DNA from 3 places in the Paenibacillus sp. YYML68 genome. Region 2 is predicted to be linked to each of the others. Evidence: riboswitches for the same ligand, from Rfam matches in the RefSeq annotation. Region 2 holds a riboswitch; each other region holds the start of a gene.
What was found. A riboswitch is a leader RNA that binds a small molecule or an ion and turns the genes downstream of it on or off. The one in region 2 is predicted to bind cobalamin.
Positions count from the first base shown of each region.

Region 1: another riboswitch for cobalamin. It lies ahead of PAE68_RS22395 (S-layer homology domain-containing protein); the one in region 2 lies ahead of cobJ (precorrin-3B C(17)-methyltransferase).
Region 3: another riboswitch for cobalamin. It lies ahead of PAE68_RS12675 (energy-coupling factor ABC transporter permease); the one in region 2 lies ahead of cobJ (precorrin-3B C(17)-methyltransferase).

Region 1 is NZ_BQYI01000001.1:5,031,134-5,034,409, reverse strand. Features, by position in the region: gene PAE68_RS22410 (ABC transporter permease) at 1-122, shown strand, start outside; gene PAE68_RS22405 (ABC transporter ATP-binding protein) at 115-897, shown strand; gene PAE68_RS22400 (redoxin domain-containing protein) at 901-1,443, shown strand; cobalamin riboswitch at 1,576-1,762, shown strand; gene PAE68_RS22395 (S-layer homology domain-containing protein) at 1,990-3,276, shown strand, end outside.
Region 2 is NZ_BQYI01000001.1:1,419,691-1,422,966, reverse strand. Features, by position in the region: gene cobJ (precorrin-3B C(17)-methyltransferase) at 1-1,418, opposite strand, end outside; cobalamin riboswitch at 1,703-1,911, opposite strand; gene PAE68_RS06290 (chromate transporter) at 2,120-2,662, opposite strand; gene PAE68_RS06285 (chromate transporter) at 2,721-3,276, opposite strand, start outside.
Region 3 is NZ_BQYI01000001.1:2,763,547-2,766,822, forward strand. Features, by position in the region: gene spoVB (stage V sporulation protein B) at 1-1,378, opposite strand, end outside; cobalamin riboswitch at 1,584-1,772, shown strand; gene PAE68_RS12675 (energy-coupling factor ABC transporter permease) at 1,937-2,710, shown strand; gene PAE68_RS12680 (energy-coupling factor ABC transporter substrate-binding protein) at 2,707-3,009, shown strand; gene cbiQ (cobalt ECF transporter T component CbiQ) at 3,006-3,276, shown strand, end outside.

The DNA.
Region 1 (3,276 bases), 3.6 Mb from region 2:
GGGTCGGCTGGATGGAGCGGCCAAGCGGCGGCTGGTTCTTCCTCGCTGTCTGTCTATCATGGATCGTATTAGCTGTAGGCTTCGCGAGCTTGGTTTGGGAAAGGGGGCGTTCACGTGGATAAGCCAGTTCTCGTACTTAAGGGTGTCCGCAAGGAGCTGGGCGGTCGAGCCGTTCTGGAATCGATTGACCTGTCGCTGTCGCGCGGACGTGTCCTTGCGTTGTGCGGTGGTAACGGCGCCGGGAAGAGCACGCTGCTGCGGCTCATCACTGGGATGCTGCAGCCGACGAGCGGTACGATTGAGCTGAACGGTCTGCAGTGGGGTGCGAATCGCGCTCGCTATGCCGACCAGCTCGGATACATGCCTGACGATTACTTGTTCGGTCAAGGCTTGTCAGCTCACGAGACGCTGTCGTTCTGGGCGGCGCTGCGCAAGGTGCCGAAGAAGCGGGTGGCAGAGCTGCTCGAGCTCGTCGGCTTAAGTGAGGTGAAGCACAAGGCGGTCACCTCGTTCTCGAAGGGGATGCGTCAGCGCTTGCTGTTCGCGCAGGCGCTGCTGGCCAAGCCTCCGCTGCTCGTCATGGACGAGCCGACCAACGGCCTTGATCCGTACTGGATGGATGCGTTCGTCGAGCTGGTGCGCCAGTCCAAGCAGGAGGGGCATGCGATCCTCTTCTCGACGCACCAGCTGCGCGTGGCGGAGCTGGCTGCAGATGAAGCCGTCTTCCTGCAGGGGGGAAGACTGGTCAGGCAGGACCGCACCGATGTACTCGGGGGCGATGCAGCGTCAATGGACGCTCGCGGTCTCGAGACGGCTTTCGCGGAGCTGTACCGTCAGCCGATGACCGGGAGCGGTGGTGGACATGCTCGGGGCTCCTCCGGCAAGGGGGGCGAATAGCCGATGGCTGCTGTAGTCTGGAGACAGGGCGTCATGGCGGTGCTCGTCTTGCTTATTGGCGCGGCGCTCGTCTATACGCTGCTGCAGTCCGGAACCGAGGGGAATGCGGCAGACAAGGTGCGGATCGGTCAGCCCGCGCCTGACTTTGCCTTGGCGCGTCTTGAAGGCGTCAGCGAGCTGAAGCTGTCCGATTATCGGGGCAAGGGAGTGCTGCTCTTGTTCTGGGCGACGTGGTGTGAGCCTTGCGAGAGGGAGATGCCGCTCATGAACGAGGCGTATCAGGCTGGGGTGCAGGGCGTCGAGGTGATTGCCGTGAATGTAGGAGAATCGAGAGGGAGTGTCGCGCAGTTCGCGGTCAAGCACGATCTGAGTTTCCCGATCGGTCTGGACCCGAGCGGCGAGGCCGTAGACCGCTTCGGCGTACTCGGCTTGCCGGCAGCGTTCCTGATCGACGCGGAGGGCAGGCTCGTGAAGCGGCTGGACGGTGAGCTGACCCGGACAGACGATATTGTTCGATTGCTGCGGCAGGTGCAGCCGTCGTCTTAGCGGGTGTGAACGTATGGGACAGGCTCCGCTGTGCGCGGCGAAGCCTGTTTGGCATAGTGTCAGCTGCCTGAGGGCTACGGATTTTCGCATAGACGGCTCTAGCTTTTCATGATAAGATGGGGCTGGTCTATAGCAATCTAGTGAAGACAGGTTCGAATCTACCGATTCGTTAATAGGGAAGCCGGTGTAAGACCGGCGCGGTCGCGCCACTGTGAGCGAGGAGCTTCTCCACATGAGCCACTGTTTCATTCGAAACGGGAAGGCGTGGAGATTGCAACGATTCGCAAGCCAGGAGACCTGCCTGTCCGATACGCCAAGCAACCTACGCGATATAGGGAGACGGTGGGCAAGCGCTGCACGCATGCGCCGTTATGGCTGGTTTGACGCACATACGTTTGCCTTCGTACATATCTGCTTATGTTGCGGCACCTTCTGGCGGAAGGTGCTTTTCGTTATGCGGCCTGTTGGAGGCTGTCGCGAGGAAGCTGAACACAGGTGAGGGGAATGGCCCCAGAGCCATGTGAAGAAAGTGGAGGGATGAGAAGCATGAAGATGAGGTCAAGGCTGCAGCAGCAGTTGATCAGGCTCGTGGTTGCGATGCTCCTGCTGGCGCAGCTCGCGAGTGGGCTGCAGCCTGCGCAGCTCGCACAGGCAGCGAATGAGGATTCAGCAGTCGGATCACAGCCGACGAAGGTGACACGTACCGTAACGATTGTCCAGCTGATCGAGGAGGCGTCGGCTTGGCTCGTGAATCAGGGACCCGTGACAGATGACTGGTACGCCTATACGCTCGGTCAGGCGGGCAAGACAATAGAGAGCGGCTACCTGGATGCGGCGAAGGAGCGGGTGCAGTCGTTCACGGGCGCCACGCTGCCGACTGAGTACGCTAAGCTGACGCTCGGTGTGAAGGCGGCTGGAGGCGATCCGCAATCGTTCGCAGGGCGCAATCTGCTGGAGCCAATCTACAATCGTACGGACCTAGCTGCCCAAGGGGCGAACGGTGTCATCTACGGCTTGCTGGCGCTCGATAGCGGCAGCTACACGATTCCGACCGATGCTGTCTGGACGAAGGACAAGCTGGTCGGGTGGCTCGTTCAGCGCCATATTAAGGATCAAGGCTGGGCGTTGAATGAGAGCGATACGACGGCTCAGATTGATATTACGGCTGCAGCGCTCTGGGCGCTCGCCCCGTACAAGGATCGGGCCGACGTAGCAGTCGTAGTTCAGGAGGCGGTGTCTTGGCTAGCCACTAGGCAACTGGATAACGGCGACCTAACTGTAAACCGCACCAACAGCAACAGTCTTGCGATGGCCGTGCTCGGTCTGTCGAAGCAGCAGAAGGACGGACGGCAGGGCAGCTTCGCGAAGCCGGAGGGGAGCTTGATCTCCGCGCTGATGCATTATTCAACGGGAGATGGAGGCTTTTCCTATCAGGCGGGGGGAGCTTCGGACAAGTTCTCGACGTACCAGTCGCTGCTCGCCCTGGTCGCATACGATACGCTGACAGGCGGCTTGAGCGGCACGTATACGGTGCCGGTCTACACAGGCAGCACGAACGGCAAGGCGAGCGTGTTCATTCATGTGGAGACGAGTGAAGGGACGATGGCGGAAGGCTTCGAGTCGGCACGCACGCCGCTTGAGGCGCTGCAGCAGCTGGCGGCGAGACATAGTCTTCCAGTCGTGACAATGGATTCGCCGTTCTTCGATGTGTATGCAATTGGCGGCAAGGCGAAGAACACTAGCCACGGCAATTATCATTATTGGGGCTTCAATATTAAGCGCAACGGCACGTGGACCGGAGACTGGGATTGGAAGTCGACGCAGCTGCAGCCG
Region 2 (3,276 bases):
TGCGCAGCTGACAGCTTCTTCTCCGCGAGTCCCGGACTGACCGCGAACTCGAGTATTTCCTGGCGCTTGAACGCGCCAGCGCCTTGCAGCCAAGGCGCAGCCGCAGCTGACTGCTCCACACCGCGTGCGCCCCGAGCTGGAGCCGCCTGCACAGGCGCTGCCGACTGCGCCGCAGTCGCAGGAGCGCCTGCAGCATGCTCCATCGCTAACCCAGACCCGGCTCCCACGGTCTGCTCGGTCCCCACCAGTCCGGACGCAGCTGCCCCGCCAGACTGCACTTCAGGCGCTGCCGCCGCAGCTGCGGCAATCAGCTCCTCGGCCGACTGCGCCGACCGGGACGCCTCTTCCCGCGCATCGACAAGCCACAGCGCCTCAAGCGCAAGGGCGAGCGGGCTTGCAGGATCGATACCCGCGCCCTGAAGCCCACTCTGCAACCTCGCACCTTCCGCATCCGCCGCCTCTGCCTCCAGCGACCACGGCTCCGCATCCACCGCCTGTGCCTCCACCGACCACCGCGCAGCATCCGCCGAACTCGACTCCGAATCCGCCGCCTCTGCCTCCAGCGACATAGGCTCGGCACCCTCCATCTGCGCTTCCAGCGACCAAGGCTCAGCCTCCACACGCAGCCGCTCATGCGGCTTCAGAGGCTGAATCTCGTCGCCCAGCGTGTACTTACGCTGGTAGCCACGCGGAGTAATCATCAATCCGTCGTACACGACGGTTGCGGAGTTGCCAATAATGACCGTGGTCAGCATGCCTATGTCATGCTCAAGCATGTGCTCCAGCGTCGTAATGACGATATCTTGTCTGTCACGGTACGCACTCTTGACGATACCGACTGGCGTGTCCTTCGAGCGATACTTCAGCAGCACCTGCTGCGTCTCGACGATCTGGCGTGTCCGGCGGCCGCTGCGTGGGTTGTACAGCGCGATGACGAAGTCAGCCGCCCCTGCAGCCTCCACCCGCCGAATAATGAGCTCCCACGGCGTCAGATGATCGCTCAAGCTGATCGTACACGCATCGTGCATGATCGGTGCGCCGAGCAGCGAGCCTGTCGAGTTAATCGCCGATATGCCGGGGATCACCTCGACCTCGACGCCGGTGTCGCGTCGCCAGCCTTTTTCCATCAATACCTCGTATACAAGTCCTGCCATGCCGTACACCCCGGAGTCTCCACTCGAGATGACCGCCACCTTCCGCCCCGCTTCCGCCTGACGAACCGCCTCCTGCGCCCGGCTTACCTCCTCGGTCATGCCTGTGCGCACAATATGCTGACCGTCCAACAGATCGCGAATCAGATCCACGTACGTGTTGTACCCGATAATAACCTCACTCTCTTGAAGAGCCGTCCGCGCTCTCTCCGTCATATGCTCGAACGCGCCCGGCCCGAAGCCGATCACCGACAGCTTCCCTTTCACAGCCTCTCCTCCTCTCGCCGCAGCTGAATACTCATGTATGTCCATGTCAACAATTCGTTCGGAAGCTTTCTGCCACATAGCAAAAAAGCATCCCTCCGAAGAAGGATGCGTAACGATCAGGTTATGACGCGACGCTCGAGCTGATCCATACCGGACTATAGCGCTGTAAACAGCAGCCAAGCTGGGCAGACCTACTCCGCGCGTGCGTGAGCCTTTCTCGTACACCTCCCTATCCGCGTAGGTTTCATGGTGACTTACGGGCTGCCAGCACCATTAATAGATGCACAGCACTCGTCCAACAGGCAGGTCTCCTGACTTGCGGATCGTCGCTTCCTCTGCGCCTTCCCATCCTACGATCGGACAGTGACATTGTGCAGAGGTTACTCCTCGCTTACAGTGGCGGGACCGTGCCGGAATTACACCGGCTTCCCTATTAAGCCTATGACACGGAGCTAGAGCTCCGACCAGAGGCACCTGTTTCGAATCAAATTATGGAATTACGCCCGGTCTCAGCCGGGACAGAGTAATGATAGCACGTTTATTTCCGCAATGTCTACCGATATTCGGGCCGTCCTGCTTCCGCTCCCATACTATCCGCTAGTCAGGCTGTTCTAGAGCTGCTACGAACTTCCACCTCTTCGGAATATATGAGACAAGCTGCAGGTCTAGACCCAAGCTCAACTACGTTCGCATGCACAAGTCTATCCGGTATATAGCATCGCAGCGCCGACCAGTCCCGACACCGAGAGCGCAGCAAGCGGATGAAGCCGATACTTCAGAATACCGATCACGACGAATGCGATAATGCCGATGCTTACGGCACTTTGCCACGAGAACGACCAGTCCCCGCCCCGCATGCCATACGAGAACGCAGCATATATAATGAAGCCGGTCACGACAGGCCGCATCCCGTACAACAGAGACCGAAGCCACCTGCTATGATGTACACGGAGGAAAAAAGCAGCAATCACCACGATGAGCATTACGGAAGGCAGCACAATACCGACTGTAGAAACGATAGCCCCAGCGATTCCCGCCGTCTTATAGCCGATCAAGGTGGCGCTATTGGTTGCAATGGGGCCCGGTGCCATCCCTGCAACTGCGACCGTATCGGTGAACGCCTCATCCGACATCCAATGATGCGCCCGAACCTCATGGTTCATAACAGGGATCATCGCATAGCCGCCGCCGAACGATAGTAAGCCGATTTTGACAAACGTAATAAATAAATCCAGAAGCTCCATCTCCACTCCCCCTTCCCTCTAGGTCTGGATCAGCTCCAGTCCTCCAGCTGTTGTGCGTCTAGATGCCGTCAGCCATGTAATAGTCGTCATACTTGAACCGACCGCTGCCATCGGTCTCCTGCACCTGCTTCTCCAACTGAATCGGAAGCCCCGCAAGCTCCTTGATCTTCACCAGCAGCATACCGATAACAAGACCAACGCCCATGACAGCTATAGGATGAATCGGCACACAGAGGAGCACTATCACCGTACCTACAACTGTTGCGAGCGTCGTCTTATCGAACACCCCGCTGCGCCCCATCCGATACCCGGCCACCACGATTAAGCCGACAATTGCCGCATGTAGCCCTTCCAGCGCACCGGCTACCTTCGGATTATGCTGCAGGTGAGCATAGCCGAAGCTAAGCAAGAACGCGATGAGGAAGGTCGGCAGCGTCATGCCGATGACTGCAACGACCGCTCCCGCGATCCCCGACAGTCGATAGCCGATAAAGGCTGACGCATTCACACCAATCCCCCCGGGCGCCGAGCCGGCAATCGCGAGCACATCGTTCATTCCAGCCTCATCCATCCAGCCTCGCTTCTCCGTCACCTCTCGCTGAATGACAGGGATC
Region 3 (3,276 bases), 1.3 Mb from region 2:
TCTGCTTGGCAAGTGCAATGAAATTCAGCAGCAGTATCAGGCACAAGCCGAAATTAATGCCCGCAGCTACCCCATAGATCCCCCACTCCGAGCCGAATATAAACATAGCTATCGACTGCAGCAGCGTACTCATAATGAAATTCCACATCACCGTCCTGACGCGTCCGATGCCGAGCAATATAGCATGCAAGGGCGCCTCGAAGTAGTGAAGCAGAAAAAAGGGCGCAAGCAGCTTCAACAGGCGGCCTGCCTCTGGCTCGTTGTATACAACGATCGTAAGTGGCTCTGCCCACAGGTACAGTGTCAACGTGCAAGGAGCACCGATCATGAAGGCTAGACGTATCGCTTGCTCCATCCGCTCATGGATAAGCTTCGGATTGTTGCCCGCACTAGCCTCACTGATCGATGGGATCAGCGCTGTTGACAGCGAGTGCATGATGAATGTCGGGAAGACGAGCAGCGGGAACGCGTAGCCGACGAGCAGACCATACTGCTTCGTCGCGACAGCCGTGCCAATACCTGCGATGGCCAGACTCTTAATAATAAGGGCGGGCTTAATCGCCCGGTAGATCGAGTCAATGAACCCTTGCCCAGTGAACGGTAGGCCGATCTGCAGCAGCTCAAGCAACGTCCGCTTCTTCTCCCGAAACGATGAGGGTGCAAGGTCTGTCTCATGCTGCGATTGTGTGTCGCGCAGTTGTGCAGACAATGCTGGGGACTGGCGCTTGTGTGCCGATTTGCGTCGATGCAAGGTGTACATCAAGGACAAGTAGGCTAGACCCGAGCACTCTCCGAGTACAGTGCACAGCATCGCTCCAGCCGCCGCATATTCGATCCCATAAGGTAGCAGCACCTGAACCAGAGCTGCAATGAGACCGATCTGCACCGTATTTTCGATAACGTCGGAGACGGCGAGCGGCTTCATATTTTGCTTCCCGCGAAAATATCCCTTCAGCACAGCCGATACCGCTACGATCGGGGCAATCGGGACGATGGCCAGCATCGCATAGTAGGCACGTTGGTCGGCCAGTATGAGTGCTGCAATCGGCTTCGCCCCGATGAAGACGCCGAGCGTCAGCACGATGCTGATCGAGATCGTCATCATGAGCGACACTTGTACGATACGTCTTACCTTCGCCGTATCACCGAGCGCCTCCGCCTCGGCAACGAGCTTGGAGATCGCAACAGGCAGACCGAGACTCGTCAATGTAATCAGCATCGGCACGAGCGGATGCGCCATCATGAGCAGGCCGATCCCTTCTGGACCTAAGTACCGAGCAAGCAGAATGCTGCCAAAGAAGCCGAGAATCCGTGTGACGAGCGCCGCAGCCGTCAACACGACGGTTCCGCGGATAAAGGACGTTTCCTGTTCTCGCATGTCATGAACATCTCCATATCTATGAGCTTACTTTAGACTATTCGGACAACTCGACATGTATGCGAACAAGCAGACTGCGGATTTACATGAGGAGCTTGTCAGGACAGGCTCCCCATGTACATTCTGCCTGCTGCAACTATTATTTTTGAACCGGAAGGATTTTCTTACGAGACCGCGAAATATATAAGGATGCTCGTGCACAACTGCATATTCACATAATGAAGGTGCCTTTGCCTTGAGCAAAGGGTAACAGGGAATCGGGTGCAAATCCCGAGCGGTCCCGCCACTGTATACGGGGAGCTATCGTCAGCAAGGTCACTCGGCTTAGGCCGGGGAAGACGACGAGCAGCGCTGATCCGTGAGCCAGGAGACCTACCTACATTATGCACCGAACAGCCTTCGAGGAAAGGAGAGGTGTACGTCTGATGAACCGGCGAATCCTTGTGATCCATCTGTCTATTTTTGCGTACCCGTAGTTGTAACCAATCCTGTCAAGAGGATTGGTTTTTTTGTGTTGCCTTGTGGTCTGTGCGCGAAGATAGAAGGAGGATTAGTAGGATGATGATCCAATGGAAACGAAAAGCAGCCTTTGTGCTGCTCGTAACAATGTTCACCCTATACTTGCTTGTCAACACCCCGGAAACGGTATATGCCATGCATATTATGGAGGGCTTCCTACCAATTGGCTGGGCGATCTTCTGGTGGGTCGTCTTCGTGCCGTTCTTCGTGCTCGGCCTTCGGTCGCTGCGCCGGATCGTGAAGGAGACGCCGGAGTTGAAGATGCTGCTCGGCCTTGCTGCCGCGTTCACGTTCGTCCTCTCTGCGCTGAAGCTTCCATCGGTCACGGGCAGCAGCTCACATCCGACAGGCACCGGTCTTGGCACCGTCATGTTCGGCCCGCTGCCGATGAGCGTGCTCGGCTCGATCGTACTGCTGTTCCAGGCAGTGCTACTTGCGCACGGCGGTGTAACGACGCTAGGCGCGAACGCCTTCTCGATGGCTGTAGCAGGTCCACTGCTCGGCTATGCCGTCTACAGGCTCATGATGAAGCTGTCTATGAAGCAAACGGTGTCGATCTTCTCTGCAGCTGCGCTAGCTAACTTGACGACGTACGTCGTAACATCCTTACAGCTTGCGCTCGCTTTTCCGGCGGAAGCCGGGGGTATAGCTGCGTCATTCGTCAAGTTCGCCGGCGTATTCGCGATTACGCAAATACCGCTTGCGATTAGCGAAGGGCTGCTGACCGTTCTGATCTGGAACGTCCTGCGTTCCTACAGCCCGAACGAGCTTCAACAGATCCAGCAGCGCTTGAAAGGAGCGAGCAAAGCATGAAAGCAACAACGAAGCTTATAGTGAGGCAGACTGCAATCGTGGCGGTCGTCATTGCACTAGCGGTAATTCCCTTGTTATGGATCGACAGTGACTTCGGCGGCGCCGACGGCAAGGCTGAGGAACTGATCGCCGAGCTTGCTCCCTCCTACGAACCATGGTTCTCAAGCTTCTTCGAGCTTCCGTCGGAGACGGAAAGCATGCTGTTCGCACTGCAAGCAGCGATCGGTGCAAGTGTAATTGGCTATGTGCTCGGTCTAATGCGAGGAAGGGCATCGAGCACGCGTTCGGAGAGCGAATGATTCAGTGGATCGATCGCGTCTCGCATTCGAATAAGCTGGTCAGTCTGGACCCTCTATGGAAAAGCGGCTTCGCCGCCTCCCTGCTGCTGCTCGCCTACGTCACCGAGCCGCTAGTGCAGCTGCTGATCGCACTGTGGCTACTGCTGTGGCTCATCGTGTACGCCAATGTGCCTCTGCGGCTGTATAGCGCGCTGCTCGGAGCGACGCTATTGTTCTATGCAGCCAGCCTCCCTGCTCTCTTGCTGGAGCTGGCTCCTCCGGAAAGCG